DNA from 2 places in the Pantoea sp. ABR1s genome. Region 2 is predicted to be linked to the other one. Evidence: predicted binding sites of a transcription regulator. Region 2 holds the regulator's gene; the other holds the start of a gene.

Region 1 (15,957 bases), 960 kb from region 2:
GCTTTGCCTGGCGTTACGCCCGGCTTAGATTGGGGAGAAGGGGACATCGTTGCGCACCTCATAAAGAAAAGTGCCGCAATTATAGAGAGAGTTCAGGATGTGACCAATTGAAAAGGCTTATCCCTGCGCCGATCAGGCGCAGGAAGAAGATTTATCAGGAAGGTCTGTTGCTGCCGTCATCGCCCGACAGTAATTCATCGAGCCGGTCACCGCCAACGTGACGGAAATCCTGACCTTTGACGAAATAGAAGATGATTTCGCAGATATTCTGGCAACGATCGCCGATACGCTCAATGGCGCGGGCACAGAACAGCGCCGTCAGCACGCTGGGAATGGTGCGCGGATCTTCCATCATGTAGGTCATCAGCTGGCGCACAATGCCTTCGTACTCTTTATCCACCTTTTTATCTTCACGGTAGATAGTGATCGCTTCATTTAGATCCATGCGTGCAAAAGCGTCCAGCACATCATGCAGCATCTGCACGGTGTGACGACCCAGCGACTCAAGGCTGACCAGCAGCGGCAGATGTTGTTGACCAAACTTCTCCAGCGCCGTGCGGCTGATCTTCTCCGCCACGTCGCCAATCCGTTCCAGCTCAGAAATGGCTTTGATGATCGCCATCACCAGTCGCAAATCGATCGCAGTTGGCTGACGTTTGGCGATGATGCGCACGCAGGCTTCATCAATCTCCACTTCCATCATATTGACCTTCTGGTCACCGTCGATCACCCGCTGCGCCAGTTCGCCATCCAGATTATGCATAGCGGTAATTGCATCGGTCAGCTGCTGCTCGACCATACCGCCCATGATCATCACCTGGGTACGGATATGCTCCAGCTCGGCATTGAACTGACCGGAGATGTGCTTATTCAGATTAAGATTATCCATGTCGATCTCCTGTCAGATCAGCCGTAGCGGCCAGTTATATAATCTTCGGTTTGCTTCTGGGCGGGTTTAGTGAACAGCGTGTCGGTATCGCTGAACTCAATCAGTTCGCCCAGATACATGAAAGCCGTATGGTCAGAGCAGCGTGCAGCCTGTTGCATGTTGTGCGTCACGATCACCACGGTGTAATCCTGTTTCAGCTCGGTGATCAGCTCCTCAATACGGCCAGTAGAGATAGGATCAAGCGCAGAGCAGGGCTCATCCAGCAGTAAGACTTCCGGGCGAATCGCGATACCGCGGGCAATGCACAGACGCTGCTGCTGGCCGCCGGAGAGACTGTAACCGCTCTGATGCAGCTTGTCTTTGGTTTCATTCCACAGCGCGGCTTTGGTCAGCGCCCACTGCACGCGCGCATCCATATCGGCACGCGACAGCTTTTCAAACAGGCGAACGCCAAAGGCGATGTTGTCATAGATCGACATCGGGAACGGCGTAGGCTTCTGAAACACCATGCCGACCCGGGCGCGCAGCAGCGCGATATCCTGCTGAGTCGCCAGAATGTTTTCGCCATCCAGCAGAATGTCCCCTTCAGCCCGCTGATCCGGATAGAGCGAGTACATTTTGTTGAAGGTCCGCAGCAGGGTCGACTTACCACAGCCCGATGGCCCGATAAACGCAGTCACCTGATTCTTAGCGATATCCAGATTGATGTTCTTCAGCGCATGATATTTGCCGTAATAGAAGTTCAGATTACGGACCTGAATTTTATCGGCTGATGCTGTCGCGATACTCATAATTCATCTCTCTTATACGGCGCCGCACAGGGCCGCGCCGGAAATTAACCGTGTTTACCTTTGGCGAAAATCACCCGCGCCACGATGTTCAGCACCAGCACGCAGAGGGTGATAATCAGCACACCTGCCCAGGCCAGGCTCTGCCATTCGGCGAACGGGCTCATGGCGAACTTAAAGATGGTGACCGGCAGGTTCGCCAGCGGCTGCATCATGTCGGTGCTCCAGAACTGGTTCGAGAGCGCCGTGAACAGCAGCGGTGCCGTTTCACCTGCAATGCGCGCAATCGCCAGCAGCACACCCGTGATGATGCCGGAGACCGACGCTTTCAGGGTGATAGACGCGATCATCTTCCACTTGGGCGTACCCAGCGCGTAAGCCGCTTCACGCATGCTGTCTGGCACCAGTCGCATCATGTTTTCGGTGGTACGAATCACAATCGGCACCTGCAGCAGCGCCAGCGCAATCACCCCGGCCCAGCCGGAGAAGTGCTGCATCTGCGACACCACAAGGGTGTAGACGAACAGGCCGACCACAATCGAGGGTGCCGAAAGCAGAATGTCGTTAATAAAGCGGATCACTTCTGCCAGTGGCGACTTGCGCCCATATTCCGCCAGATAGATACCCGCCATGATGCCCAGCGGTGTGCCGAAGAAGGTAGACCAGAAAATCAGTAATCCGCTGCCCGCCAGGGCGTTAGCCAGCCCGCCGCCCGCGGTATTGGGTGGTGGCGTTGATTCGGTGAACAGGGACCAGGAGAGCCCATCCACGCCGCGCGATACGGTGGTGAACAGGATCCACACCAGCCAGAACAGGCCAAAAGCCATGGTCAGCAGCGACAGCGTCAGCGCAATTTTATTTTTAGTGCTGCGCCAGGACTGCATTTTACGGCGTGATGCGTCCAGTTCGGCGCGCGCCTGAATTTCAATTGTGGTCATGAGCGCGCTCCTTCACTTTTCGCCAGCCGCATAATCATCAGCTTTGAAATCGCCAGCACGATAAAGGTAATCACAAACAGGATCAGTCCCAGCTCCATCAGCGCGGCGACGTGCACGCCCGATTCCGCTTCAGCGAACTCGTTGGCCAGCGCCGAGGTGATGCTGTTACCCGGCATAAACAGCGACGGGCTGTCGAGCTGGTAGGTGTTGCCGATAATAAAAGTCACCGCCATGGTTTCACCCAGCGCACGACCCAGTCCGAGCATCACACCGCCAATCACACCATTTTTGGTAAAAGGCAGTACGATGCGCCAGATCACTTCCCAGGTGGTGCAGCCGATACCGTAGGCTGACTCTTTCATCATCACCGGGGTCTGCTCAAAGACGTCGCGCATCACCGAGGCGATATAAGGGATGATCATGATCGCCAGAATCACACCCGCCGCGAGGATGCCGATACCGAAAGCGGGGCCGGAGAAAAGCTCGCCGACAATCGGAATGCCCGATAGCACGTCATTGACCGGTGTCTGGAAGTATTCGGCAAACAGCGGCGCGAAAACAAACAGACCCCACATGCCATAAACAATACTGGGAATGGCCGCCAGCAGCTCAATGGCGGTGCCCAGCGGGCGACGCAGCCAGCCTGGCGCGAGTTCGGTCAGGAACAGCGCGATACCAAAACTCACCGGTACTGCGATAATCAGGGCAATAATGGAGGTCACAAGGGTGCCGTAGATCGGTACCAGTGCACCAAATTGTTCGTTGGGCGCATCCCAGGTTTTGGTCCACAAAAAGGCGAAACCAAACTTCTGGATGCTGGGCCACGAGGAGATGATCAGGGAGACAATAATGCCGCCCATCAGTAACAGGACAATCAGCGCAGCCAGCCTGACCAGCGCGCCAAAAATTCTGTCACCTTGTTTGCCTGGGGCTTTGAATGCCGGCTTCGTTGCAGCCATAGAAGTCTCAGTCTTCAGAAGTTATCAGGACGGCATGACGCCGCCCGTTGAGTCTGACCGGACTGCTGTCCGGTCAGGGTCGGTCAATTACTGATAAAGCGCTTTACCAGAACTGTCTTTGATGTTGGCTTTCCAGGCGGCGCGAATCTGTTCAGTCACGCTCTCTGGCAGCGCAGCATAATCCAGCGCTGTGGCGGTTTTGCTGCCGCTTTTGTAAGCCCAGTCGAAGAATTTCAGTATTTCAGCGCCCTTGGCCGCATTAGCCTGATCTTTGTAGATCAGAATAAAGGTGGTTGACGAGATTGGCCAGGCATCAGCGCCCTTCTGGAAGGTCAGATCCTGCGCGAACGATTTGCTCCAGTCAGCACCTTTCGCGGCATTACTGAAGCTGGTTTCGCTTGGGGCGACCGCTTTGCCATCGGCATCGATGAGTTTGGTGTAGGTCAGGTTATTCTGTTTGGCGTAGGCGTACTCCACGTAGCCGATTGAACCCGGCAGACGCTGAACAAACGCGGCGACGCCGTCGTTGCCTTTGCCGCCCAGACCGACCGGCCAGTTGACGGTGTTACCTTTACCAATTTTGCTGTTCCAGTCCGGGTTCACTTTCGCCAGATAGCTGGTGAAGACGAACGAGGTGCCTGAACCGTCAGCGCGACGTACCACGTTGATGTTGGTCTCTGGCAGTTTCACGCCTGGGTTAAGTTTGGCAATCGCCGGGTCGTTCCACTTTTTGATGGTGCCGAGGTAGATATCACCGACGGTTTTGCCATCCAGCGTCAGCTGACCTGACTTGATACCCGGCAGGTTAACCGCCAGTACTACGCCACCGATCACGGTAGGGAACTGGAACAGGCCATTTTTTTGCAGATCTTCATCTTTCATTGGCGCATCGGACGCACCGAAATCGACGGTTTTAGCGATGATCTGTTTCACGCCGCCAGATGAACCGATACCCTGGTAGTTAACTTTGCTACCGGTGGCTTTTTGATATTCTGCTGCCCACTTGGCATAAACCGGCGCCGGGAACGTCCCGCCTGCGCCAGTGAGATCGGTTGCCGCAAAAGCAGATACCGCGCTTACGGCGAAGGTGGTGGCGAGGATTCGGGCTACGGTGCTACGCATCAGTGTCATATTCCCTCCAGGGGAGAAAAGTCAGGCTTGGGGCCGTTTTAGTAAGAATCTGTGATTGCTGCAGGAGGGAAAATAGGACAGTTTGATGACAGTGAAATGTACGAAATATGACAGTTATATGACAGAGGGCCAGAGCAAAGTGGGCCCGCGACGGGGCCCACCCGGTTATTCCACAGTAACCGATTTTGCCAGGTTACGTGGCTGATCGACGTCGGTCCCTTTGATCAGGGCGACGTGATAGGAGAGTAACTGTAGCGGCACCGTGTAGAAGATGGGCGCAATGACCTCTTCGACATGCGGCAACGGGATAATCTTCATTCCGTCACTGTCGCTGAAGCCCGCATCCTGATCGGCAAAAACATAAAGCAGGCCACCGCGTGCGCGTACCTCTTCGATGTTGGATTTGAGCTTCTCCAGCAGTTCGTTGTTAGGTGCCACCACGATCACCGGCATGTCCGCATCAATCAGCGCCAGCGGGCCATGTTTCAGCTCGCCTGCGGCGTAGGCTTCCGCATGAATGTAGGAGATCTCCTTGAGCTTCAGCGCCCCTTCCATGGCAATCGGATATTGATCGCCACGACCCAGGAACAGTGCGTGATGCTTGTCAGAGAAGCCTTCTGCCAGATTTTCAATCAGCTTATCCTGCGCCAGCATCTGCTCAATCCGGTTCGGCAACGCCTGCAGTGCATGAACGATCTCATGTTCAGTCTCGGCAGACATCCCTTTCAGACGGCCCAGTTTCGCCACCAGCATCAGCAGCACCGCTAACTGGGTGGTGAACGCTTTGGTAGAGGCGACGCCGATTTCGGTGCCCGCTTTGGTCATCAGCGCCAGGTCAGATTCCCGCACCAGTGATGAACCGGCCACGTTACAGACCGCCAGCGAGCCCAGGTAGCCCAGCTCTTTAGAGAGACGCAGCGCCGCCAGGGTATCTGCCGTTTCACCCGACTGCGACAGGGTGATCAGCAGGCTGTTTTTGCGAACAGCTGATTTGCGGTAGCGGAATTCCGAGGCAATCTCGACATCACAGGGCAGGTTTGCCAGCGACTCAAACCAGTAGCGTGACACCATGCCGGAGTTGTAGGAGGTGCCGCAGGCGATAATCTGGATATGCTCAACCTGGCTCAGCAGCGCTTCTGCGCCCGCGCCCAGTTCGCTCAGATCAACCTGACCCTGGCTGAACCGACCGCTCAGGGTGCTTTTCAGCGCCATGGGCTGTTCGTAGATCTCTTTCTGCATGTAGTGACGGTAAATGCCTTTGTCACCGGCATCATATTGCAGGTTCGACTCGATTTCGGCACGGGTCACGGTGTTGCCTTCACGGTCGATCACCGTGACATCGCGACGGCTGATCTCGGCGATATCACCCTCTTCCAGATAGATGAACCGACGGGTCACTGGCAGCAGGGCCAGCTGATCCGAGGCGATAAAGTTTTCGCCCATGCCACGACCAATCACCAGCGGGCTGCCGGAACGGGCCGCCACCAGCAGTGACGGATCGCGGCTGTCCATGATCACCATGCCATAGGCACCGCGCAGCTGCGGAATCACACGCAGTACGACTTCACGCAGCGAACCGCCCTGCTTCTGCTCCCAGTGAACCAGATGCGCCACCACTTCGGTGTCCGTTTCAGAGGCAAAGACATAACCGCGCGCGATCAGTTCAGCACGCAATGGCTCATGATTTTCAATGATGCCGTTGTGCACGATGATGATGTGCTCTGAGACGTGCGGATGCGCGTTCGCTTCCGACGGCTCGCCATGGGTTGCCCAGCGCGTGTGCGCGATGCCGGTGCCACCAATCAGCGGTTGCTGCTCAGCGGCTTCCGCCAGTTTCTGCACTTTTCCTAAACGCCGCAGGCGCGTGACGTGCCCCTGACGATCGACCACGGCCAGACCGGCCGAATCATATCCGCGATATTCAAGACGACGCAGACCTTCCAGCAGAATCTCTGCGATATCACGTTGCGCTACTGCACCAACAATTCCACACATAATGATGTTTTCCTGACTACATGGCTTTTCGCCACTTCTGTTGTCATGCGACCTGATATCCGGCTTTGCCGGTTCCCCGAGCCTTGTAGAGAGTGGGGATTATAGTTTTGGCACTGCACTGCATCGGCCCGCATTAAAGCGGGCCGTTAAAATTTATTTTTTCTTCTGTGGGCGCTGCCAGTCCGCTTTGTGATTCTGCTCTTTACGGTTATAGACCAGACCGGCCTGGGTCACATCTTTCATGATGGTCGTGCCCGCCGCAATGGTGGTCCCTGCCGCGATGCTGACCGGCGCCACCAGCTGGGTATCTGAGCCCACAAATACGTCATCGCCAATTACGGTTTTGAATTTGTTCGCACCGTCGTAGTTGCAGGTAATGGTGCCTGCACCGATATTTACGTTGTCGCCAATATCCGCATCACCGAGATAGGAGAGGTGCCCCGCTTTCGATCCTCTGCCCAGACGCGCTTTCTTCATTTCGACGAAGTTGCCCACGTGGGCAGCATCGGCCAGTTCGCTGCCAGGACGCAGACGGGCAAAAGGTCCGACGGTGCAGGCAGTGGCGAGATTCGCATCCTCGATCACCGAATAGGGGCTGATTTCACAGTCATCGCCAATCACGCTGTTTTTGATAATGCAGCCCGCGCCGATTCTGACGCGTGCGCCCAGCTTGACCTGGCCTTCAATAATGACGTTGGTGTCAATTTCAACATCCCGCCCGTGCGTCAGCGTCCCGCGCAGGTCAAAACGGGCCGGATCGCGTAGCATCACGCCAGCCAGCAGCAGCTTTTCCGCCTGTTCAGCCTGGTAAGTGCGCTCTAATGTCGCCAGCTGCAGCCGGTTGTTGACGCCATCGGTTTCACTGATGCGTGCCGGATGAACCGCGTTGATTACCCGACCTTCCTGATGCGCCAGCGCGATAATATCGGTGATGTAATACTCACCCTGCGCATTATTGTTGGTGAGCTGCGCCAGCCAGCGTTTTAAATCGCCGCCGTTGGCGATCAGAATGCCGGTGTTGATCTCTTTAATGGTGAGCTGTGCCGGGCTGGCATCTTTCTGTTCGATAATGCCGGTGATGGTGTCGTTCTCACGCACAATGCGGCCATAACCGGTTGGGTCGTCCAGTACCACGGTAAGTAAGCCAATGCCGCCCTGCGGTTTAGCTTCGCGCAGTCGCTGTAGTGTCGCCTGAGAGATCAGCGGCACGTCGCCGTAAAGCATCATGATATCTTCATCATCAGCGAATGCGGGCGCTGCCTGCTGCATCGCATGGCCAGTGCCGAGCTGCTCGGCCTGCAGTACCCAGTTGAGCGAGCTGTCAGTGAGGGTCGCCTTCAGGCGATCGCCGCCGTGACCATAAACCAGATGGACCTGCTGTGCGCCCAGCCCTTTAGCCGCGTCAATCACATGCTGAACCATGGGTTTGCCTGCCAGCGTATGCAGAACTTTAGGCAGATCGGAATACATACGGGTGCCCTTGCCAGCAGCAAGGATCACCACACTCATCGCACTGTTAGACATAACTATCCTGAGTGAATTTTTACGGGTGAAAGTAAAACGGTTTGGGATTGAGATTACTACATTTTTCTCAGGCCGAAATTAGGCGGACAGGCAGATCAGGCGCAGCAGACAAAAAAAATGCCAGCCCGAGGGCTGGCATTTCATGACGCATAAAGCTGGATTACATCGCTTTTTTGGTCAGTTCGATCACGCGCAGTTTAGCAATGGCTTTCGCCAGCTCGGCAGAGGCCTGAGCATAGTCCACGTCGCCGTGGCTGCTGTTCATATGGTCTTCTGCTTTGCGTTTTGCTTCCAGAGCGCGCGCTTCGTCCAGATCGGTACCGCGGATAGCGGTATCGGCCAGAACGGTGCTGCTGCCCGGTTGCACTTCCAGCACGCCGCCAGAGAGGTAGATAAACTCCTCTTCGCCGTGCTGTTTCACGATACGGATCATTCCAGGCTTAATGGCAGTCAGCAGCGGCGCATGGCCAGGGAAAATCCCCAGTTCACCTTCGCTACCTGACACCTGAATTTTCTGTACCAGACCAGAGAACAACTGCTCCTCTGCGCTGACCACATCCAGGTGATAAGTCATAGCCATAATCTTCCTCCCGGGAAACCGTTATTACAGTTTCTTCGCTTTTTCCACGGCTTCTTCGATGGCGCCAACCATGTAGAAGGCCTGCTCTGGCAGGTGGTCAAACTCACCTTCCATGATGCCTTTAAAGCCACGGATAGTGTCTTTCAGCGTCACGTATTTGCCCGGTGAACCGGTGAATACTTCTGCAACGAAGAACGGCTGAGACAGGAAGCGCTGAATCTTACGCGCACGTGCCACCAGCAGTTTGTCTTCTTCAGACAGCTCATCCATACCGAGGATGGCGATGATGTCTTTCAGTTCCTGATAACGCTGCAGCAGTGACTGAACGCCACGTGCAACATCATAGTGCTCCTGACCGACAACCAGCGGATCCAGCTGACGGCTGGTAGAGTCCAGCGGGTCAACGGCCGGGTAGATACCCAGAGAGGCGATCTGACGGCTCAGCGTTACCGTTGAGTCTAAGTGCGCAAAGGTAGTTGCTGGTGATGGGTCAGTCAGGTCATCCGCAGGGACGTAAACGGCCTGTACGGAGGTGATTGAACCGGTCTTGGTGGAGGTAATACGCTCCTGCAACACACCCATCTCTTCTGCCAGCGTTGGCTGGTAACCTACCGCAGATGGCATACGACCCAGCAGTGCAGAAACTTCTGTACCGGCCAGGGTATAACGGTAGATGTTATCGATGAACAGCAGAACGTCGCGGCCTTCATCACGGAATTTTTCCGCCATGGTCAGACCGGTCAGTGCTACGCGCAGACGGTTACCCGGCGGCTCGTTCATCTGGCCATAGACCAGTGCAACTTTATCGATAACGTTAGAGTCAGTCATTTCGTGGTAGAAGTCGTTACCCTCACGAGTACGCTCACCCACACCGGCAAACACTGAGTAACCTGAGTGTTCAGCCGCGATGTTACGGATCAGTTCCATCATGTTGACGGTTTTACCTACACCCGCACCACCGAACAGACCGACTTTACCGCCTTTAGCAAACGGACACATCAGGTCGATAACCTTGATGCCGGTTTCCAGCAGTTCCTGCGAGTTAGACTGATCTTCATAAGAAGGGGCTGCGCGGTGAATAGAGGCGATCTCTACTGCGCTGCCATCTTCTTCTTTCAGCTCGCCTTTCATATCGATTGGCTCGCCGAGAACGTTCATGATACGGCCCAGGGTCGCTTTACCGACGGGTACCTGAATCGGTTTCTGCAGGTCGTTGACGCTCAGACCACGCTTCAGGCCGTCAGACGTACCCATTGCGATGGTACGTACTACGCCGCCGCCGAGCTGCTGCTGAACTTCCAGCACCAGACGCGCATCACCATTCATAACCTCGAGGGCGCTGTACACTTGCGGTACCGCGTCCTGAGGGAATTCGACGTCAACAACGGCGCCGATAATCTGGACAATCTTTCCAGTTGCCATCTTGAATCCTCTACCTAATTCCAAACCTGGTTAAACCGCGGAGGCTCCACCGACAATCTCGGTAAGTTCCTGGGTGATGCTGGCCTGACGAGCTTTGTTGTACACCAACTGCAGCTCTTTGATCAGATTTCCGCCGTTATCGGTTGCGGCTTTCATCGCTACCATACGTGCGGCCTGCTCACTGGCCAGATTTTCCACCACACCCTGATAAACCTGCGATTCGACATAACGACGCAGCAGGGTATCCAGCAGCGCTTTCGGATCGGGTTCATACAGGTAATCCCAGGTCTTCGCCTTCATCTCTTCTTCACCTTCCGCTGGCGGTAACGGCAGCAGTTGGGTGATGGTCGGAGTCTGAGACATGGTGTTATTGAATTTGTTATTGACGATCATCAGCTTGTCGATGCGGCCTTCATCATAAGCCTGCAACATCACTTTTACCGGGCCAATCAGGTCAGACAGGGTAGGTTTATCACCCATGCCACTGACTTGCGCCACAATGTTGCCACCCACAGCATTAAAGAATGACGCCCCTTTTGAACCGATAATCGACAGATCGCTCTGCACGCCTTTATCGGACCAGGACTTCATATCCGCCAGTAACTTTTTGAACAGGTTAATGTTCAAACCACCACAAAGCCCGCGGTCAGTTGAAACGACCAGGTAGCCGACGCGCTTCACGTCGCGCTCTTCCAGGTAAGGGTGCTTGTATTCCAGATTACCCAACGCAAGGTGACCAATCACTTTGCGCATGGTTTCTGCATACGGACGGCTGGCCGCCATGCGTTCCTGCGTTTTACGCATCTTGGAGGCGGCGACCATTTCCATCGCTTTGGTGATCTTCTGCGTGTTTTTCACGCTTCCAATCTTGCTTCGTATCTCTTTTGCGCCGGCCATTAGCTTCTCCTCAAAGCCTTGCGGCCTGCCTTTTCAGACAAGCCGCCAGACATTACCAGGACTGGGTTGCTTTAAACGTCTCGACCAGGCCTTTCAGCTTGGCTTCGATATCGTTATTAAAGTTACCCGACTGGTTGATTTCAGCCATCAGCTCAGCGTGGTCGCGATCGGCGAAGGCCAGCAGTGCAGCTTCGAAGCTGCCAATTTTTGCCAGTTCAACGTCGTTCAGATAGCCACGCTCTGCAGCGAACAGAACCAGACCCTGCTGTGCGACAGACATCGGCGCATACTGTTTCTGCTTCAGCAGCTCGGTCACTTTCTGACCGTGGCTCAGCTGTTTGCGGGTTGCATCATCCAGATCAGAGGCGAACTGCGAGAATGCCGCCAGTTCACGATACTGTGCCAGCGCGGTACGGATACCACCGGACAGTTTCTTGATGATCTTGGTCTGTGCAGCACCACCTACGCGGGATACCGAAATACCTGGGTTAACGGCCGGACGAATACCGGAGTTGAACAGGTTCGATTCCAGGAAGATCTGACCATCAGTAATCGAGATTACGTTGGTCGGAACGAACGCAGAAACGTCGCCCGCCTGGGTTTCGATGATCGGCAGCGCGGTCAGTGAACCGGTTTTACCTGTCACTGCGCCATTGGTGAAACGCTCTACATAATCAGCGCTTACGCGTGATGCACGTTCCAGCAGACGGGAGTGGAGATAGAACACGTCGCCAGGGAATGCTTCACGACCTGGTGGACGGCGCAGCAGCAGAGAAATCTGACGGTACGCGACAGCCTGCTTAGAAAGGTCATCGTATACGATCAGCGCATCTTCACCGCGGTCACGGAAGTATTCGCCCATCGCACAGCCTGCGTACGGAGAGAGATACTGCAGTGCAGCAGATTCAGAAGCAGACGCCACAACAACGATGGTGTTCTGCAGTGCGCCATGCTCTTCCAGCTTACGAACCACGTTAGAGATGGTTGAGGCTTTCTGACCAATCGCAACGTAGACACACTTGATGCCTGAGTCGCGCTGGTTGATGATCGCATCGATCGCCATTGCGGTTTTACCGGTCTGACGGTCACCGATGATCAGCTCACGCTGGCCACGGCCAATTGGAATCATCGCATCGACCGACTTATAACCGGTCTGAACCGGCTGGTCGACTGACTGACGGTCGATAACGCCAGGTGCAATGACTTCAACCGGTGAGAAACCGTCGTTGTCGATTGCGCCTTTACCGTCGATAGGAGCACCCAGGGTGTTCACTACGCGGCCCAGCAGGCCACGGCCTACCGGTACTTCAAGAATACGGCCAGTACACTTAACCTTCATGCCTTCGGCGAGGTCAGCGTAAGGGCCCATCACCACTGCACCAACCGAGTCACGCTCGAGGTTCAGGGCGATAGCGTAACGGTTGCCCGGCAGGGCAATCATCTCACCCTGCATGACATCGGCCAGGCCGTGTACGCGGATGATACCGTCACTTACAGAAACAATCGTACCTTCGTTGTGAGCTTCACTCACGACATTGAACTGAGCAATGCGCTGCTTGATCAGTTCGCTGATTTCGGTGGAATTCAGTTGCATATGCTCCAGTCCCCTTAAGACTGCAAGACGTCAGCCAGACGGTCAAGACGGCCGCGTACGCTGCCATCAATAACCAGATCACCCGAACGGATGATCACGCCTGCCATCACAGACTTATCAATTTTGCAATTCAGCTTAACTTTGCGTGACAGACGTTTTTCCATCGCGGCGCTGATTTTATTCAGCTGGTCGTCACTCAGCGTACTAGCGGAGATAACATCAACTTCAGCGGTGGCTTCATGAGCGTCACGCAGTTCGATGTATTGGGCCAGTACAGCCGGAAGCGCTGTCAAACGTCCGTTTTCCGCCATCACCTTAATCAGGTTCTGCGCGGGTTCATCCAGTTGATCACCACAGACTGCGTTAAACGACGCTGCCAGCGCTTCGGGTGCTAATGCACCTGAGAGAAGATCAGCCATCTGTTCATTGCGAGCCACTTCTGCGGCAAACGCCAGCATCTGTTGCCAGCGTTCAATACTTTGATGCTCAACAGCAAAGTCAAAAGCTGCTTTGGCGTAGGGGCGAGCTACAGTAATCAGATCAGACATCAGCCCCTCCCTCCTTACAGTTCAGCGACCAGTTTATCAACGATGTCGCTGTTAGCAGCTTCATCCACGGAGCGTTCGATGATCTTCTCGGCGCCAGCCATAGCCAGCAACGCGACCTGCTTACGCAGTTCTTCACGCGCACGTTTGCGTTCAGCGTCAATTTCAGCCTGCGCTTGTGTCACGATGCGATTACGTTCGTTTTCAGCTTCGGTTTTGGCTTCGTCCAGAATCTGCGCGCGACGCTTGTTCGCTTGCTCGATAATGACCTGAGCGTCTTCTTTGGCTTTTTTCAGCTGGTCGGTCGCATTAGCCTGCGCGAGATCCAAATCTTTCTTTGCACGTTCAGCAGAAGCAAGGCCTTCAGCAATTTCTTTCTGGCGCTTTTCGATAGCAGCCATGAGCGGCGGCCATACGTACTTCATGCAGAACGCGACAAACAGGATGAACGCGATAGCCTGGCCGAGGATTGTTGCATTAATGTTCACAGCACAATGCCTCTAGATTGAGTATTTAACTTTTCTGCCGTTATCAACGATAAGCGGCAGAATCCGTTCACCCTTGCACATTGTGCGCTGAGTGAACACAGGGCTTTAGGCGACAGCAAACATCACGTACAGACCCAGACCAACAGCGATCATCGGGATTGCATCCACCAGACCCATTACAACAAAGAACTGCGTACGCAGCAGAGGAATCAGGTCAGGCTGACGAGCAGCGCCTTCCAGGAATTTTCCTCCGAGGATGCCGATACCGATCGCAGCACCGATTGCCGCCAGGCCCATCATCACAGCGGCAGCCATGTACAGCAGATCCATATTCAGGTTTTCCATGACAGTCTCCAGTTTGTTTCAGTTAAATGCTCCCTTCATCTTCCGGGCTTCAGCGGTGTGCGCTGCAACCCGAAATCAAGAGGGAAAGTAGTGTTGAGAAAAAAATCAATGTTCTTCAGATGCCATCGACAGATAGACAATCGTGAGGACCATGAAAATGAAAGCCTGTAGCGAAATGATCAGGATGTGGAAAATGGCCCACGGCACATTCAGCACCCACTGCGACCACCACGGCAACAGACCGGCAATAAGGATAAAGATCAGTTCACCCGCATACATGTTACCGAACAGTCGTAAACCCAGTGATACAGGCTTAGACAGCAGGCTCACACCTTCCAGAATCAGGTTGATCGGGATGAAGATCGGGTGGTTAAAAGGCTGCAGCGTCAGCTCTTTAGTGAAGCCGCCAATGCCTTTCATTTTGATGCTGTAGAACAGAATCAAAATAAATACGCCCAACGCCATAGATAGCGTGATGTTCACGTCTGCAGACGGTACGACGCGCAGCGCCGGTAACCCCAATACGTGCTCGCCAATATATGGCAGCAAGTCGATTGGCAGCAGATCCATGAAGTTCATCAGGAAGACCCAGACAAAGATTGTCAGAGCCAGCGGGGCGATAAGTTTGCTCTTACCGTGATACATGTCGCGCACGTTACTATCGACGAAACCGACAACCAGTTCGATAGCCGCCTGCATTTTCCCTGGCACACCGCTGGTGGCAGATTTTGCCACGCTACGGAACAACACCAGGAAGATGATTCCCAGCACCATAGAGAAAAACATGGAATCGATATTTAATACCCAGAACGTCGCGGGAGCGTCGTGCGGATTCACTATCTCGAAGGTACGCAGGTCCAACTGAAGATGAGTCAGGTGGTGACCAATGTACTCTTGCGGAGTAGAGATTTCTCCTGCAGCCATGATGCCTCTTACCCTTTGTTGTTAATTACCGCCGGTGCCAGCATTTGTACCACCAGCACCGATAACCAGGTTATTCCGACCGGCCAGAAAACCGCTCCGAATAGACCCAACGCCACAATGAGCAAAATGATGGTCGCAAACACTTTGGCTATTTCACCCAAAGCGAAGCTCCACGCGACTCGCCCCGAAGCTGGGGTTTGCCCCTGCAGGCGCCAGGCTAAAAACAAAAACAATACGTTTGGCAGCCAGGCTGCCGCACCGCCAGCAAGAGCAGAGAGACCCCAGATGACATCTTTAAGAGCAAAGAGTGCACCGATGATGACTATCGTCACCAGCTGAATCATCAGCACCGTTCGGGCGTATTTTACACTGTAAAGAGACACTGACATGACGCTGATACTCTCCTGCCCCGTTAGGGGTATGTCGCGTGTCGTATAAGACTGCCTTTGCGCAGTTGAGTCAAGCAGCAAAAGCCGTGCAAATTATACGGGCCGCATCTGCGATTTCAATCGGTAAGTAGCGAAAAGGTGAACAATTATTTAAATTTCTTTCCGGAGGGCTATTTTTCTAAAGATTACCCTGCAGAGATTCACCCTAATCTGACTGAAAATTCTCTCGCAACTTGCTTTTAAAGCGTGCTTTAGATCACATAATAAGCACTTTCACTACACTGAGTTTTATCTTCGCGCTATTTAAGAACAATCTGTATTACAAATTAACTCAATAAAATCAAAGTATTGAAATTATAAAAATGCATCTGCAAGACTATTTTCACAGAAAACACGCTATTGACATCGAACTGTGCTTAAGAATCGTGTAATTGATATTACGCACGCAAAGTTATTACCGCGATATATTTTCTGCCGTGACTACTTTTATTCAGCGACCCGCCTATACAAGTGATATTTCTGATAACTGAATGTGAATTAAACGTTAAA
Region 2 (15,957 bases):
AGATGCCGAACGCCGTGACATCCGCAATCGCCACGATCAGGATTTCAAAACAGTACGTCCAGCCGGTGATGTAGCCTGCCATCGGCCCAAGATAGTCCTGCGCGTAACGTGAGAAGGAGCTGGCCTGAGGATTATTAACGGACATCTCACCCAGTGCGCGCATGATGATGTAAGCCACTGCCCCGCCGATGATATAGGCGAGCAGCACGCTCGGTCCGGCCATTTTTATCGCGTCAGCGGAACCGTAGAACAGCCCGGTGCCAATCGCCGATCCCAGCGCCATAAAGCGGATGTGGCGCGTGCTCAGTCCGCGTTTGAGCTTGTTGGTTTCTTGCATAACAACCTGTACCTGTGAAATGAAAAAACCACGGGCAGGCCCGTGGTTAAAGAAAAATCAGTGCTCTCTGCTACGAGTGAACGGTCACCTGTTCCGGCCCTTTCACCCGATCAATAACAGCGGCAATCAGCAGCATCACCAGCGACGGCGGCAACCAGGCGAGACCCTGATCGGCCAGCGGCAGATTCTGACTGAAAGCGGGCAGCAAATCTTTAAACCCGGTGGTTTTAATCGCATCAACAATACCGAACAGCAAGCTGATTAACATGGCTGGCGCGATAATCCGGCTGCTCTTATTCCACCAGTTGAGAGTGAAACTCAGCACCACCAGCACGATACAGGGCGGATAAATCGCCGTCAGTACCGGGATGGAGATCTGAATCAGGTGGCTCAGGCCGAGATTCGACACCACCATGGAGAACAGACCCAGAATAAACACCAGCGTTTTATACGATAACGGCAGGTATTGCGCAAAAAATTCCGCACAGGCACAGGTCAGGCCTACGGCGGTCACCATACAGGCGACGAAGATCAGCGCGGCAAGGAAGAAGCTGCCCATGTTGCCAAAGGTGTGCTGAACATACGCGTGCAGAATCGCTGCGCCGTTAGCGTTTTGATCCACCAGCGCACCGCTGCCCGCGCCCAGCTTAAACAGGCAGAGGTAGACCAGCGTCAGGCCCAGACCGGCGATTAACCCTGCCAGCACGGTATAACGGGTCAGCAGCGCGGCATTATCGACGCCACGCGAACGGGCGGCGTTGACAATTACGATACCAAATACCAGCGCGCCCAGCGTATCCATGGTCAGATAGCCATTGACGAAACCGCTGGAAAAGGCCGCACGCTGATAATCAGCGGTAGCCGGAACCGTGCCGCCAGCAGGCCACACCAGGGCAGCAACGCCCAGCACGGTCAGCGCAATAATTTTTAATGGCGCAAGGAAGTGCCCTACCGTGTCGAGTAGCTTGCCGGGATAGAGCGATACGCCAATCACCAGCGTGAAGTAAATCAGGCTATAGATAAACAGCGGCAGCGCGCCATCACCGGTCAGCGGGGCAATACCCATCTCAAACGAGACCGTGGCCGTACGCGGTGTGGCAAACAGCGGCCCGACAGCCAGATAGCAAACGGTGGCCAGCACGATGCCAGCGACCTTGCCAATCGGGGTGCTGAGCGCATCCACGCCGCCGCCGACGCGGGCCAGCGCGATCACGGTCATCACGGGCAGACCGACTGCGGTAATCAGAAAACCAATCGCGGCAGTCCAGACGTGTTCGCCAGACTGAATACCGACCATGGGCGGGAAAATGATGTTGCCCGCGCCAACAAACAGGGCGAATGTCATAAAGCCCAGCGCGAGAATGTCCTTCGAAGTTAAACGATGTGTCATACGGCCTGTCACTGATGTTGCGGTGGAAGTTGGGTTAGTGTTGTCCCCTCGCTGCGTGTAAACCGCGACCAGGCTGAAAATGTCAGCGCATTATGCTCGTCGCAGGGTAAAGCACAGGTGATTTGAGCTGCTTTTATTCTGTTCACAGAGGGATGGATCGACAACGGCGCTAAGTAAAACGTTTATAGCGGTGAAAGGCAATACGGGATCGGAAAACCAGAAGGTTATGCCGCCATTTTTTCAAAAGGCAGTGGATAGCGTTAATTTTTGCAGCAGGCACACAAGATGATGTGCCTAAATAATAGACAGAGCGCGAGAAATCCCCGCATAAACGGGCCTGAAGATACACAAAAGGCGCGTTTTACGCGCCTGTCTGCACAACGTTACAGCACTACCAGACCTGATTCGCGATATCGACCACTAAGCGAATCTTCTGCCACTGCTGCGCTTCGGTCAGGCTGTTGCCCTCTTCGGTTGAGGCAAAACCACACTGCGGACTGAGGCAGATTTGATCCAGGCTGACATACTGCGCCGCCTCTTCCAGCCGGTTTTTCACCTGCGCTGGATCCTCCAGTTCTCCCACTTTGGTCGTAATCAGACCCAGCACCACCTGCTGATGACCTGGCTTAATGTAACGCAGTGGTTCAAAACCGCCGGAACGGGCGTTGTCATACTCCAGGAAGAAGGCATCCACGTTGACGCTGCCGAACAGGATTTCTGCGACCGGCCCATAGCCGCCTTCAGAGATCCAGGTTGAGCGGAAGTTGCCGCGACAGACATGCAGACCCACGGTCAGATCGGCAGGTTTACCTTCCAGCGCTTTATTCAACACCTGAGCATAAGTCTGTGCCAGCTGGTCAGGATCGTCGCCACGCGCACGGATATCACGCTTCTGATCTTCAGAACAGAGGTAAGCCCAGACGGTATCATCCAGTTGCAGATAGCGGCAGCCCGCGTCATAAAACGCCTGAATAGCCGCTTTGTAGGTCTGCGCCAGATCGTCGAAGTAGTCTGCCAGATCGGGATAGACTTCCGCGTCGATCACCTTACGGCCACCACGGAAGTGCAGCACGCTGGGGCTGGGAATGGTCATCTTCGGCACCGCATCACCGGCAATACTCTGCAGGAAGCGGAAATGCGCCAGCATCGGATGATCCGCCGGGAAACCGAGTTTGCTCACCACTTTCACGCCATGCGCTTTGGTCTGCACGCCATTAAACTGAATGCCCTGCTCCGCTTCATAGCGCTCTACGCCATTCAGGCCATAGAAGAAGTCGAAGTGCCACCAGCCGCGACGAAATTCGCCATCAGTGACCACTTTCAGGCCATTTTCCCGCTGTTTCGCCACCACATCGCGAATCGCATCATCTTCAACCTGACGCAGGGCCGCCGCATCAATCTCTCCGGCTGCAAACTGTTCGCGCGCCTGCTTAATGGCGGCGGGACGCAGAAAGCTGCCAACGGTATCGGCACGGAACGGGGCGGTTTCTCTTTGCATGATCACTCCTGTCTCTCCTGCCATTAATGACGGCAGGAAATAGTTGCATCCTGATATAAATAGCCATCTGGATGGCTACATGTCTGAACACAGAGTGGCATGAGCGGCTTTCTTCTGCAACTGAAGAAAATTCAGTGATGATGAAAAAAATTCACGTGTGGGAGATTAACGCAGCGCGGCGCGCGCCTGCGTCATCTGACTGTCAGAGAGCGGCAGATAGCCCGCTTCACTGACCCGCCGCTGTCCCTGCGCCGAAAGTACCTGCTGCAGAAACGCGGCCACCAGCGGCGGCAAAGGTTTGCCGGGCGCTTTATTCACGTAGAGATAGAGCGGGCGCGCCCAGGGATAACGGCCACTGCGGATGGCATCGGCATCCGGGGTAATCGCCTGCCCCTGATCATTCATCACCGCCAGCATTTTTACGCCGCTGAGATGAAAGCCAAAACTGGCGTAGCCGATGCTGCGTGAATTACCGGCCACCGCCTGCACCACTGCGGCCGAGCCGGGAAACTCCGCCACGTCGCTGCGAAAATCACCTTTACACAGCGCCTGCTGCTTGAAGAAACCCCATGTGCCGGAGGCGGAGTTACGTCCATAGCGCTGAATCGGCCGTTTGCTCCACTGCGCGCCGGTTAAGCCGAGATCGCCCCAGCGCAGCGGCACGCTGTGTGCGCCACACAGACGGGTAATCGAGAAGATGGCATCGAGCTGTCGCGGTTCAATCTGCTGTAGCGGATTGCGCTGATTCACCACTACCACCAGCGCATCCATAGCCACCGGAACCGCCAGCGGCGGATAGCCGTAGCGCGCCTCAAAGGCCTGGCGTTCATCTGCCTGCATCGGGCGGCTCATCGGACCGAGTTGTGCTGCACCCGCCGCCAGCGCGGTCGGCGCAGTAGAAGAGCCGGAGGCCTGAACCTGGACATTGACGCCCGGCGCCTGGCGACTGAAATCTTCGCCCCACAGCGTCATCAGATAACCCAGCGTATCGGATCCGACGCTGCTGAGATTGCCGGAGAGCGCGCCGGGCTGGGCCAGTGCCAGGCCCGGCAGCAGAGTAACGATCAACAAAAGAAGGATGCGCATCAGGGAGATCCGGCAGCGATTAATGAACGGCATTCTCCTGCATCACGCTGCTGACAATCAACCTCGCTGGCAGCGTAAAGGTAAAACAGGTCTCCTTGTGCGGCACGCTGGTGATATCGAGCCGGGCGTTATGGTGGCTCAGAGCATGTTTCACTATCGCCAGCCCCAGCCCGCTGCCGCCGGTCGCACGCGAACGCGCTTTATCGACCCGGTAGAAACGCTCGGTAAGACGCGGAATATGTTCTGAGGCGATGCCCGGCCCGTTATCGCACACCCGGAAAATGGCCCCCTGTTTGCCGCGCAGCCAGCTGATATCAATTCGCGTGCCATCCGGTGTGTGGTTTACCGCGTTGTAAACCAGATTGGAGATGGCGCTGCGCAGCTGTTCATCGTTGCCGAACACTTTCAGATGGGGATCGGTATGGAAATGGATGTCGTGACGGCCACCACTCAGCGTTGCCGCCTCATGCTGCAGAAGTTTCAGCATCACCGGCACATCGACCTTCTCTTTCAGATCGATTGCGGGCGCGGCTTCAATGCGCGACAGCGTCAGCAGCTGTTTGACCAGGCTGTCCATGCGGCGCGTCTGCTCCGACATAGTGTGCAGCGCTTTGCTGCGCGAAGGCTCGCTCATCACCGAGTCGTTCATCATCTCCAGATAGCCCTGCAGCACCGTGAGCGGTGTGCGCAATTCATGGCTGACATTGGCAAAGAAGTTGCGGCGCGCCCCTTCCAGCTGATGCATCTGCGTGACATCACGCGCCACCAGCAGCCACTGCCCTTCGCTGTAGGGCATGACGCGGAACTCCATGTGAAGTTTGTTGTTCAGCACCAGCGTCAGCGGCTTGTCGAAATCGCGCTGGCGAAGATAGCGCGAGAACTCCGGATAACGGAGCAGATTGAGGATGTTCTGGCCATTATCTTCCGGCCAGCGCAGTCCAAGATGCTGCTGCGCCAGGCCGTTACACCAGAAAATGGTGCCCTCTTCGGTAGTCAGAATCACCGCATCCGGCAGCGACTCGGCACCGCTGCGGAAACGCTTAATCAGATTGCCCAGTTCACGCCGTCGCCGCCGGTTGCGGAGCTGCATCTGGTAAAGACCATAAAACAGCGGTTCCCAGCTGGCACGCCCGGCCGGTGGCGTCATGGTGCGGTCGAGCCACAGCCAGTGCGACAGCCGCATCAGATTGTGAAAATGCCACAACAGCACCGTCAGCACGCTCAGTAGCAGCCACCAGGGCAGACCGCCGAACAGCAGGCCCAGCAGCACTGCGGGCAGACAGACCAGCAGCAGTTCTGTCAGTAATCTCTTCCAGGAGAGGCGTTCCAGCACGGTTAAGGCTCCGTTTAGTAGCGGGCAGAGAAACGATACCCTGTTCCGCGAACGGTTTGTACCATGCGATCGTGGCCGGACACTTCCAGCGCTTTACGTAAACGGCGGATGTGAACATCGACAGTACGATCTTCCACATACACATTGGTGCCCCAGACGTGGTTCAGCAGCTGTTCGCGGCTGTAAACGCGTTCCGGGTGGGTCATAAAGAAGTGCAGCAGCTTATATTCTGTCGGACCCATCTCCAGCGGCGTGGTTTCGGACATCACGCGATGTGAGGAGGGATCCAGACTCAGCCCCTGCATCTCAATCACCTCTTCCACGGCCATCGGCGAAATACGGCGCATCACCGCTTTGATCCTCGCCATCAGCTCTTTAGGTGAAAAGGGTTTGGTAATGTAATCATCGGCACCCACTTCCAGGCCGCGCACCCGATCCTCCTCTTCGCCGCGCGCGGTGAGCATCATCACCGGGATATCGCGTGTCATCGCCTCGCGTTTCAGATGTTTGATAAACTGAATACCGCTGCCACCGGGTAACATCCAGTCCAGCAAAATCAGATCGGGCCAGGGTTCAATCAGCTTGCCAACGGCGCTGTCATAATCTTCCGCCTCGATTGGCTGATAGTCGTTCTGCTCCAGAACAAAACACAACATTTCACGGATGGGGGCTTCATCCTCCACAACCAAAATGCGCTTAGCCATTATTACTCCTGCTGATTATGACGGATGTCACTGAGATTCGCGGCGCCATTATGCGTCAGATTTGTGACACTTTTATGAAAAACATAACCTGCCTGTAACCTCACTGGTAATCATTTATGACAGCGCAGCGACAATTTTTTGCTTTGGCCGCAGAGCCAGTATAATCGCCGGGCGAATCACAACGGCAGGGACTCATCATGCGCATCATTCATACTGCGGACTGGCATCTGGGGCAGTTCTTCTACAACAAAAGTCGGGCAGCCGAACATCAGGCATTTCTCGACTGGCTGTTGATCCAGATTGAACAGCATCAGGTGGATGCGTTGATCATCGCAGGCGATCTGTTTGATACCGGTACACCGCCCAGCTACGCCCGCGAAATGTTCAACCGCTTTGTGGTGGCGCTGCAGCCCAGCGGCTGTCAGCTGATTGTGCTGGCGGGCAACCACGATTCCGTTGCCACGCTGAATGAGTCGCGTGAGCTGCTCGCCTGTCTCAATACCCGGGTGATCGCCACCCCGCAGGAGAAGGATGATGTGCTGCTGCTCAACACCCGCCAGGGCGAGCCGGGCGCGTTGCTGTGTGCGATTCCCTATCTGCGGCCGCGCGATATCCTGCGCAGCCGGGCGGGTCAGTCGGGACGCGACAAGCAGACCTCGCTGCTGGAAGCGATCGCCCACCACTATCAGCAGCGATTCACCGCCGCCCAGGCGCTGGGCCATGCACTGCCGATTATCGCCACCGGCCATCTCACCACCGTCGGCGTCAGCCAGAGCGATTCGGTGCGCGACATCTATATCGGGACGCTGGATGCCTTCCCGGCCAGCGCGTTTCCCGCGGCTGACTATATCGCACTGGGGCATATTCATCGCGCCCAGCGCGTCGCGGGCAGCGAGCATATCCGCTACAGCGGCTCACCGATTCCGCTGAGCTTTGACGAGCTGGGCACAGAAAAAAGCGTCTTCCTGCTGGAACTCACCACCAGCGGCCTGCAATCGGTCACGCCGCTGGTGGTGCCACAGGCGCAGCCGATGCAGGTGCTGAAAGGATCGCTGGCGCAGATTGCAGAACAGTTAAATGCCTTCAGCACGGCAGAGCAGGAGAAGCCGACCTGGCTCGACATCGAAGTCACCACCCAGGAGTACCTCAGCGATCTGCAGCGTCAGGTAGAAACCCTGACCGCCACGCTGCCGGTCGAAGTCCTGTTGCTCCGCCGCAGCCGTGAACAGCGGCAACAGAGCCTGGCGCGGCTCGACAACGAAACCCTGAGTGAGCTGAAGGTGGAGGAGGTCTTTGCCCGCCGGCTGGCGCTGGATGAGGAGCTGCAACCAGAGCAAATTGCCGAGATGACCACCCTGTTCCGCCAGACGCTGGCCGCCATGGAAGAGACCCAATGAAGATCCTCACGCTACGGTTCAAAAACCTCAATGCCCTGCGCGGTGAATGGTTCATCGACTTCCGCGCCGAACCTTTCGCCAGCAACGGCCTGTTCGCCATTACCGGTGCCACCGGCGCCGGTAAAACCACCCTGCTGGACGCCATCTGCCTGGCGCTCTATCACCAGACACCGCGCCTGGGCGCGATTTCACAGAGCCAGAATGCGCTGATGACCCGCGACTGTGCCGAATGTCTGGCCGAGGTGGAGTTTGAGATCAAAGGAGAAGCCTGGCGCGCCTTCTGGAGCCAGAACCGCGCGCGCGGCACTGCCGACGGCAAACTTCAGGCACCGCGCGTTGAGCTGGCACGCTGCGCTGACAACACTATTGTTGCCGATAAAGTCGGTGACAAGCTGAAGCTGATCGAAACCCTCTCCGGGCTCGATTTCGAAAGGTTTACCCGCTCGATGATGCTGTCACAAGGCCAGTTCGCCGCCTTTCTCAATGCCAAAGCCAGTGAGCGCGCAGAACTGCTTGAGGAGCTGACCGGCACCGAAATTTACGGTCTGATTTCCGCCGCCATCTACGAGCGCCACAAAGAGGCAAAAACCCAGCTGGATCTGCTGCGCAGCCAGGCGGGAGCGATGGCGCTGCTGGATAGCGACGCACGCGACGCGCTGCAACAGCAGCTCACCGATCTGACCGATGCGGAACAGCAGCTCAGCGCGCACTATCAGCAGGCGCAGCAACAGCAGCAGTGGCAACAGCAGGCGCAGCAGTTACAGCAGGAAAATGCGCAGGCTGACGTCGCGCTGCAGCAGGCCCAGGCTGCATCCCAGGCGGCAGAGGCCGATCGTCAGCGTCTTGCACGCAGCGAACCGGCTGAAAAGCTGCGGGTAAAACTGCAGCAGCGCGACGCGTTACGCACCGAACAGCAGCAGGTCGTGAGCCGCTGTCAGCAACTCACGGCGGCGCAGCAGCAGGCGCAGACCCAACAGCAGCAGCATCAGCAGCACTACGCGGCGACCCAGAGTGCCCGCCAGCAGGCGCTGCAGGAACAGCAGCAGCAGGAGAGCCTGCTGACAGAGCAGGTGCTGCCGCTGGATCAGCGGATCAGCGCACTGCAGCAGCAGCTTGCGGAGCAGCAGCAGGAAAACGCCCGGCAGCAGCAGCATGCTGATCAGACACAGGCCAGCCTGGCAGAGCAGAAGCGCCAGGTTGAGGCATGGCAGCAGGCGATTGCCGAACAGCATCAGTTACGCCAGCAGCTTGCCGATCTCGCCCAATGGGGCGCTTCGCTGCCGGTGTGGCAGGAGAACTTTGCCCTGCTGGCGCAGCGTGAAGCGACCCTGGCCGGACTGGCGCAACAGCGCGAGCAGCAGCAGCGACAGATCGCTGCCCAGCAGGCGGAACAGCAGCAGCAGGCAGAACAGGCGCTCCCGCGCCAGCAGGCGGAGCAACAGGCCCGCCAGGCGCTCTCGCAGGCGGAGCAAGTACTAACTTCGCTACAGGAACAGCATCCGCCTGCCGCACTGCGTCAGGCATTAAGCCAGTTGCAGAACAGCCGTCCGGCTCGTCAGCAACTGCTGCTGCTTTCAACCCAGTGGCAGCCGCTGCACCAGCAGCTGGGCCAGCGCCAGCAGCGGCTTATCGCGCTCGCAAAAGCGCATCAGCAGAGTGAAGCGGAACTCCAGGCCCTACGCGAGACGTGGAAACGCGAAAAACAGCAACTGGATGATGTCGAAAAAATCTGCGCGCTGGAGCAGCAGATTGTTGATCTCAGCGATTACCGCGCCCGGCTCGTCGCCGATCAGCCCTGTCCGCTGTGCGGCTCCTGCACGCATCCCGCCGTTGAGGCCTACAGCACGCTGGAAGTAAGTGCTAACCAGCAGCGCCGGGCTGCACTGCAACAACAAACCGAGGCATTGCGCGAAGCGGACACGGCAAAAAGCGAACAGCTGAAACAGTCAGCCGTGCAGCAGCAGACCCTGCGCGATGAGATCGCGGAGATGCAGCAACAGCTCGATCGGCTTGAGCAGCAATGGCAGGCGCTGAGCAGTGAGCTGGCACTTACCTTCCCGCTCGCCGATCGGGATGCCTTAACCGCGTGGGAGCAGCAGCAAAGCGAACGTGAAAGCCAGCTTGAGCAACAGCGACAGGCGCAGGAAGCCGCCGAACAGGCGCGTCAGGCCGCAAAGGATTACCATCTTCAGCAGTCACAGGCCTGGCAGCAGCATTTGCAGGCAGAACAGCTGGCGCAGCAGTCGCTGTCCAGCCTGCAACAGGCGCTGGATGCGCTGCAACAGCGTCAGCAGCAGGAACAGCAGGCCATGGCGCAATTGCAGAGTCGTCTGGAGCAGCAGTTCAGTGCACACAACCTTGCCCTGCCCGACGCCGCCCATCGCGAGGCGTGGCTGACAGAACAGCAGCGGCGCTGGGAGCGCTGGCAGGAAAGTGAGCGGTTGCTCGCTAATCTGCAACCGCAGCTGTTAAAGGGGGAAACCCAGCTCACTGCCCTGCAACAGCAGGCAGAACTGGAGCAGCAGCAGCTCACCACTCGTCAGCAGCAGCAAAACCAGCGCCAGACGCAGCTCAGCGAGATGCGCCGTGCCCGTCAGGCGCTGTTTGGCGACCGCGAGGTCACCCACGCCCGTCAGCAGATACAGGCCCGCGTTCAGCAGGCTGATGAACAACTGGCACAGCAGCTCACGGCCCTGCAACAGGCGCAGGCCGAGGTCAGTCGCCTGCAAGGTGAGCTTTCGGGGCTGGAAAATCAGCGGCAGACGCTCAATAGCAAACTGGCAGAGGCGGAAAGCGCGCTGCAGCAGGCACTCGAGAGCGCCGGATTCGCGGATGAAGCCAGCCTGCGCGCGGCGCTGCTGGATGAGCAGACCGCAGTGCAACTGCGTCAGCAGTTGCAGCAGCTCGATCAGCAATGCCAGCAGCAGCAGGCGCGACTGGCGGATCTGCGTCAGCGGCTCAGTCTCCATCAGCAGGCGAAACCCGCTGCGATGCCGGAATCCGCCGAGGCGCTGGCGCAACAGCTGGAGCAGTTACGGCTGGCACTGCGCGACAACGCCAGCCAGCAGGGTCAGATTCAGCAGCAGCTGCACAGCGATGCCAGCCTTCGTGTGCGCCAGCAGAGCCTGATGACACAGATTGAACAGGATGGTGTGACGCTGGCGCAGTGGAGCCTGCTCAACGATCTGATTGGCTCCGCCAGCGGCGATAAATTCCGGCGCTTCGCCCAGGGCTTAACGCTGGATCACCTGGTGGCCCTGGCTAACCGTCAGCTCGATCGGCTGCATGGCCGCTATCTGCTGCAGCGACGGGCGCAGGATCTGCTGGAGCTGGATGTGGTCGATACCTGGCAGGCCGATGCGGCGCGCGATACCCGCACGCTCTCCGGTGGTGAGAGCTTCCTGGTGAGTCTGGCGCTGGCGCTGGCGTTGTCGGATCTGGTCAGCCACAAAACGCGCATCGAATCGCTGTTTCTGGATGAGGGATTTGGCACGCTGGATGCGCAGACGCTCGACACCGCGCTGGACGCACTCGATGCACTCAACGCCAGCGGCAAAACCATTGGGGTGATCAGCCACGTGGAAGCGATGAAGGAGCGCATTCCGGTACAGATTAAAGTACGCAAAATGAATGGGCTGGGTTACAGCCAGCTGGAACTGCCGCAGGGATAACGGGCGCCAGAGCGCCCGTTTACGTGCAATCAGCGGGCGCTGACGAGCTTGTAGCGAGGGCCGGTGAGTAACCCGCCCTGCTCGTTCTGTGCCAGCAGACGATTGCTGGTCAGTCCGGCCACGGTGTGCGCTTTGTCAGTCACATTGCTGGCAATCTGTTTGATTGCCGCACTGACCAGCATACCGACCAGCCCACCGTTGTTGTTGTTGCCATCTTCACTGTCGCTGGCACTGGCCTTACCCTGCCAGATCTCTTTGCCGCTGCGCAGATCCACCAGCCGTGCTTTGGCGGTCACGATCGTCACGCTGTCAATGACCCGATAGCTGCTGCCATATTCGCTGATCGAGATATAGAGCGCGCTGTCGGCGTGGAAGATCTCATTCAGACGCTTCGCGCTGACGGCCTGGGCGTCACTGGCGCTGGTCAGGCCATTCTGCTGAAAGGTCTCTTCAACCACTGCCACCGGGAAGACGTAGTAACCGGCTTCGGCCAGCGGGTGCGTCACCAGCGAGGTCAGACTGTGAGCGGCATTGATATCCGGCGAGGTGTTATCGGCCGGCAGCACCAGAATCGAGGCGGGCTTGCTGGCACGGAACGCACTGTAGTCATACGGTTTTTTCGTCGCACAACCGGTCAGCAGCAGCATCATCAGCACGCCGCCGAGGGCAATCAGTTTTTTCACCGTACCACTCCTTGTTTTTTACTCATCAGAAAATCCATGTAAGGTGCCGATTCGGGAAACAGCTGCTTCTCGGTGGCAAACTGACCAAAGGCTTTATTGGTATCGCCGGTTTTGGCATAGAGCAGGCCAAGCTGGGCGTGCAGGCCAGGCGCAACCGGCTGGTTAACGGCACGGGCTTTTTCAATGTCCAGATTCAGCGCATCGATCTGCTTCAGCGGATCGCTGCCCGGCTGATAGTAGCTATAGACCTGCTGCTGATAATCGCCCCAGTAGTAGATCGTTTTCGGCGCTTTTGGCGCACAGCCAGCCAGCAACGCCGCTGCAATCAGCAGGCTGCTCAGTGTCATTATCTTCATTTACTGCTTCCTTATTTAGCCGGACGCCATGCGCCGTTGTTGATTCCATCCACTAAATGATCGACCGCTTCGCGAATCGCCAGATCCATCACTTTGCCGTTCAGCGTAGAGTCATAGCTGCTGGTGCCACCAAAGCCGATGACCTCACGTGCGGAGAGCTGATACTCGCCCGCGCCCTGGGTGCTGTAGACCACCTCTGAGGTAGTGACATCCACTACGTTCAGATTCACTTTGGCATAGGCGATCTGCGTTTTGCCGCGGCCCAGAATGCCCCACAGCTGCTGATCGCCCACTTCTTTGCGGCCAAACTCGGTGATATCACCGGTGATGATGAAGTTCGCGCCTTTGATATTCTGCTGGCTGCGTTTGAAGTCCGACTCCTGCTGCAGCTCTTTCAGGTTGCTGCGATCCAGCACGCTGAACCGGTTGGTCTGCTGCAGATGGGTAATCAGAATGGTTTTTGACTGATTGCCCAGCCGATCGACACCATCAGAGAAAATGCCGTTCATATAGGAGGAGCGGTTATCAAACTGCCCCACCGCAATCGGGCTGCGCACGCCCTGATAAACCGGCTGGCTGGCCGCGCGAACCTGGGGGGCCTGAATAGCGCGGGAAGATTCAGTGGCGCAGCCGCTGATGAGCGAGGCCGTTAACAGGGAGAGTGCCGCAAAGGCATATTTTTTCTGCATTTCTAATCCATGAAGTGAAAGAGATGTAACCCGCGCCAGGGCGGTAAATTCTGGTTCTGTCGACAGTCGGAGTAATGCCATAGCATTCATGATGCCGGTCTGTAGACTGTCGGCAGCAGACCGGAAGATCTTTAAGGAAAGTTGGCCAGTTAAATGAATTTAATTAATATAACGATGAGAATGTTGCCGGGGGTGATTATTGCAATGTCGCTCAGCGCCTGTCAGCAACCTGTGACAAAGCAACGGGATAGCGTGGCAAACCTCTGTCAGCCGTCGAAAGATCCTGACAGCCAATCCTGTCACTGGACTAATCAAATGCAGCCAGTACTGAACCGGCAGTTCAGCGATGCGGCGCGTTACGCCGGTCAGCAATGTCTGGTACGGATGGAGTGGCAACCACACAGCAGACATTATGCGGTGACCCAGACGCAGGGTGATGAAGCGCTCTGCCTGCGCGCCTGGCAACTGGTCGCGCAGACCCGCGATCTGCCGCCGCCGCCGGAGCCTGGACAACCGGCGTGGTTCGGCTTTGCGCCGCGCGGTTAGCTGGCCAGACCTTCCTGACGCCACTGGCGCGGACTGATGCCAAACCAGCGACGAAACGCGCGTGAAAACGCGCTGACTTCCGAGTAGCCCAGCAGCAGCGCCATCTCAGAGATGGGCAGCTGCTTCTGCTGCAGATAGTGTGTCGCCATTTCGCAGCGCACCTGATCGACCAGCGCGGTAAAGCTGCTGCCCTCTTCGCGCAGCCGCCGCTGCAGTGACCAACTCGACAGTCCGAGCTTATCCGCCACCTCTTCCAGCACCGGCTCACCCTGCATCAGCGATAAATTAACCTGCGAACGCGCCTGCTCAATCATGCTCTGCTGCGACGTCACACGGTTAAGCCGCCGGATCGCATCCTGCATCACCATTAACAGGATCGGATCGCTCTCCGGCATGGCGCGCAGCAGATCGCGCTTGGGGATCACCAGTGAATTAAACGGCTGATCGAACCAGACCGGCGCATCAAACACTTTGCAGTGATCGTGCCACTGGCCGGGACGCGGATGTTCAAAGTGGACTTCGCGCGGTGCCCAGTGTCTGCCCGCCACGTGGCGGATCAGATTCATAAACATCCCCAGCGTCAGCTCCGCATCCTGACGGCGCGACAGGATCGCGCCATGTCGCACCTGATAATCCAGCCGCCAGCACTCTCCCTTATCCACCAGCCGGGTTAAGGTGTCGTGCTGATGCCAGGGAAATGCGTTGACCACATTATGCAGCGCCTGTTCCAGCGTGGCGGAGCACAAACCGATGTAGCCGATCAGGCCTAATGACTGCGGTTTAAACTGCCTGCCGTAGTGCAAACCGAAGTTATCAAAACCGGAGTGACGCGCCGCCTCTTCCAGCACCCGACAGTAGTTAACCAGCCCCAGGCTGAGCGTCGGACTGGCCAGGCGCTCCGGATCGATGCCGCTGATGCCGAAGATGCGATCAACATCGCCGCCCTGGGTATGAATAAAGTCGCCTAAGCCAGTCGCCGCTGCTGCCAGCACGCCGTGATTGCCTGCCCCCGCCGCTGCCGAGCAGGCCGCAAACGCATCGGGCTTTATCAGTGTCGGATTCATGGTCGCCTCAGTCAGAATTCAGGTGGATCACCCGTCACTTCTATCCGAGCAATTTCCATACCAGGTCCCTGATGCCCGACGCTCCGCCTGCGGGCTGTCCGGGCGGCGTGCAGGTTACGCGCAGGGCACTGCGGCGGCGCAGCGACGCCCGCCGCTGGTGCATCAGACGCCGACCGGCAGCTGCTCACCTTCCAGATAACGGCGGCAGAGGCGGACCGAGTGGCTGGCCCACGCCGATCCCAGGCTGCGCGCCATTTCGGTTTCGGCATGTGATCCCACCCACGCGGTGAGCTGGATACGACGCTGGATTAACAGCGCGGGCAGCATGGCCATCTCCGCATCGCTGATATGCGCCACCTGCTCATAGCCGCGGATCCAGTGATCGATCCACTCTGGCGCGCGCGGATGATGCTCAACAAAACTGATCGCCGCCGCCAGATCGTGCAGATACCAGCCTAACCCGCAGTCATCGAAATCGATCACCCGCGTTTCGCCCTTGTGCAGCAGCAGATTGGTCAGCCGCAGATCGGCGTGGATCAGGCCATAGCGATCCGATCCTTTACCGAACTGCGCCATCGCCGCGCCGACCTGGCTTATCGTCTGCTCTACCACGCCGTGATCGGCAGGATTCAGATCCGGCGCATCCTGCCAGCGTCCCCAGTGACTCTCTGCGCTGGTCATGGTGTGGTGATCCCAGATGATGCGCTGGAAACCCGCAGGCGGCTGCCACTGTTTACTGTGCTGATGCAGCCGCGCGGTGATCTGGCCGAGCTGCTGAAAAGCGCGGGGATCGACGTCGGTGGTCGGCATCTCTCCGTCGATCCAGTGAAACAGCACCACGTAGCGTTCACCGCCCTCCGGCAGCCGCAGCGTCAGCACGGTTTCGCCCTCTTTGTCCGGCACCGCTTCCGGCACCATAATGCCGGTTTCGCGCAGCGCATTGAGCCACAGCAGTTCGCTGACGATGTCGGCTTTTTGATGATAATCGCCGCGATGCAGTCGCAGCGCATAACGCCGGCCTGCCGCCTGCAGCAGAAACGTGGCGTTCTCTGAGCGGCACAGCAGGCTGAGCTGGCCCTGCAGCGCGGCGGGATAACAGGCCAGCGCCTGCTGCGCCATCAGGGTGAGTTGGGAATCAGTCAGGTTGTCATATTGTTTAGCGCTCATCAGTCCGGCTCCTTGTCACTTGCGTTATCTCAGCAT

Evidence for each region. The regulator PhoB, encoded in region 2, activates phosphate uptake and scavenging genes when phosphate is short. The targets are predictions, from matches to a motif close to CTGTCATAAAACTGNCNNAT.
Region 1: the regulator PhoB is predicted to act here: its motif matches at 4,811-4,830, upstream of pstS (phosphate ABC transporter substrate-binding protein PstS).

The regions. Positions count from the first base shown of each region.
Region 1 is NZ_CM173823.1:45,393-61,349, forward strand. It holds gene ACXKZD_RS00210 (MFS transporter) at 1-47, opposite strand, end outside; gene phoU (phosphate signaling complex protein PhoU) at 155-889, opposite strand; gene pstB (phosphate ABC transporter ATP-binding protein PstB) at 907-1,680, opposite strand; gene pstA (phosphate ABC transporter permease PstA) at 1,725-2,615, opposite strand; gene pstC (phosphate ABC transporter permease PstC) at 2,612-3,574, opposite strand; gene pstS (phosphate ABC transporter substrate-binding protein PstS) at 3,662-4,705, opposite strand; gene glmS (glutamine--fructose-6-phosphate transaminase (isomerizing)) at 4,871-6,700, opposite strand; gene glmU (bifunctional UDP-N-acetylglucosamine diphosphorylase/glucosamine-1-phosphate N-acetyltransferase GlmU) at 6,854-8,224, opposite strand; gene ACXKZD_RS00250 (F0F1 ATP synthase subunit epsilon) at 8,385-8,804, opposite strand; gene atpD (F0F1 ATP synthase subunit beta) at 8,829-10,226, opposite strand; gene atpG (F0F1 ATP synthase subunit gamma) at 10,257-11,123, opposite strand; gene atpA (F0F1 ATP synthase subunit alpha) at 11,176-12,717, opposite strand; gene atpH (F0F1 ATP synthase subunit delta) at 12,732-13,265, opposite strand; gene atpF (F0F1 ATP synthase subunit B) at 13,280-13,750, opposite strand; gene atpE (F0F1 ATP synthase subunit C) at 13,856-14,095, opposite strand; gene atpB (F0F1 ATP synthase subunit A) at 14,201-15,019, opposite strand; gene atpI (F0F1 ATP synthase subunit I) at 15,028-15,408, opposite strand.
Region 2 is NZ_CM173823.1:3,148,274-3,164,230, forward strand. It holds gene proY (proline-specific permease ProY) at 1-337, opposite strand, end outside; gene brnQ (branched-chain amino acid transporter carrier protein BrnQ) at 408-1,727, opposite strand; gene ACXKZD_RS14940 (cobalamin-independent methionine synthase II family protein) at 2,119-3,225, opposite strand; gene ACXKZD_RS14945 (PstS family phosphate ABC transporter substrate-binding protein) at 3,391-4,311, opposite strand; gene phoR (phosphate regulon sensor histidine kinase PhoR) at 4,331-5,644, opposite strand; gene phoB (phosphate response regulator transcription factor PhoB) at 5,659-6,348, opposite strand; gene sbcD (exonuclease subunit SbcD) at 6,546-7,745, shown strand; gene ACXKZD_RS14965 (AAA family ATPase) at 7,742-11,416, shown strand; gene ACXKZD_RS14970 (DUF799 domain-containing protein) at 11,446-12,099, opposite strand; gene ACXKZD_RS14975 (DUF4810 domain-containing protein) at 12,096-12,455, opposite strand; gene ACXKZD_RS14980 (CsgG/HfaB family protein) at 12,467-13,144, opposite strand; gene ACXKZD_RS14985 (cell envelope integrity TolA C-terminal domain-containing protein) at 13,298-13,690, shown strand; gene qhpR (AraC-like transcriptional regulator QhpR) at 13,687-14,754, opposite strand; gene ACXKZD_RS14995 (phosphotransferase enzyme family protein) at 14,917-15,921, opposite strand.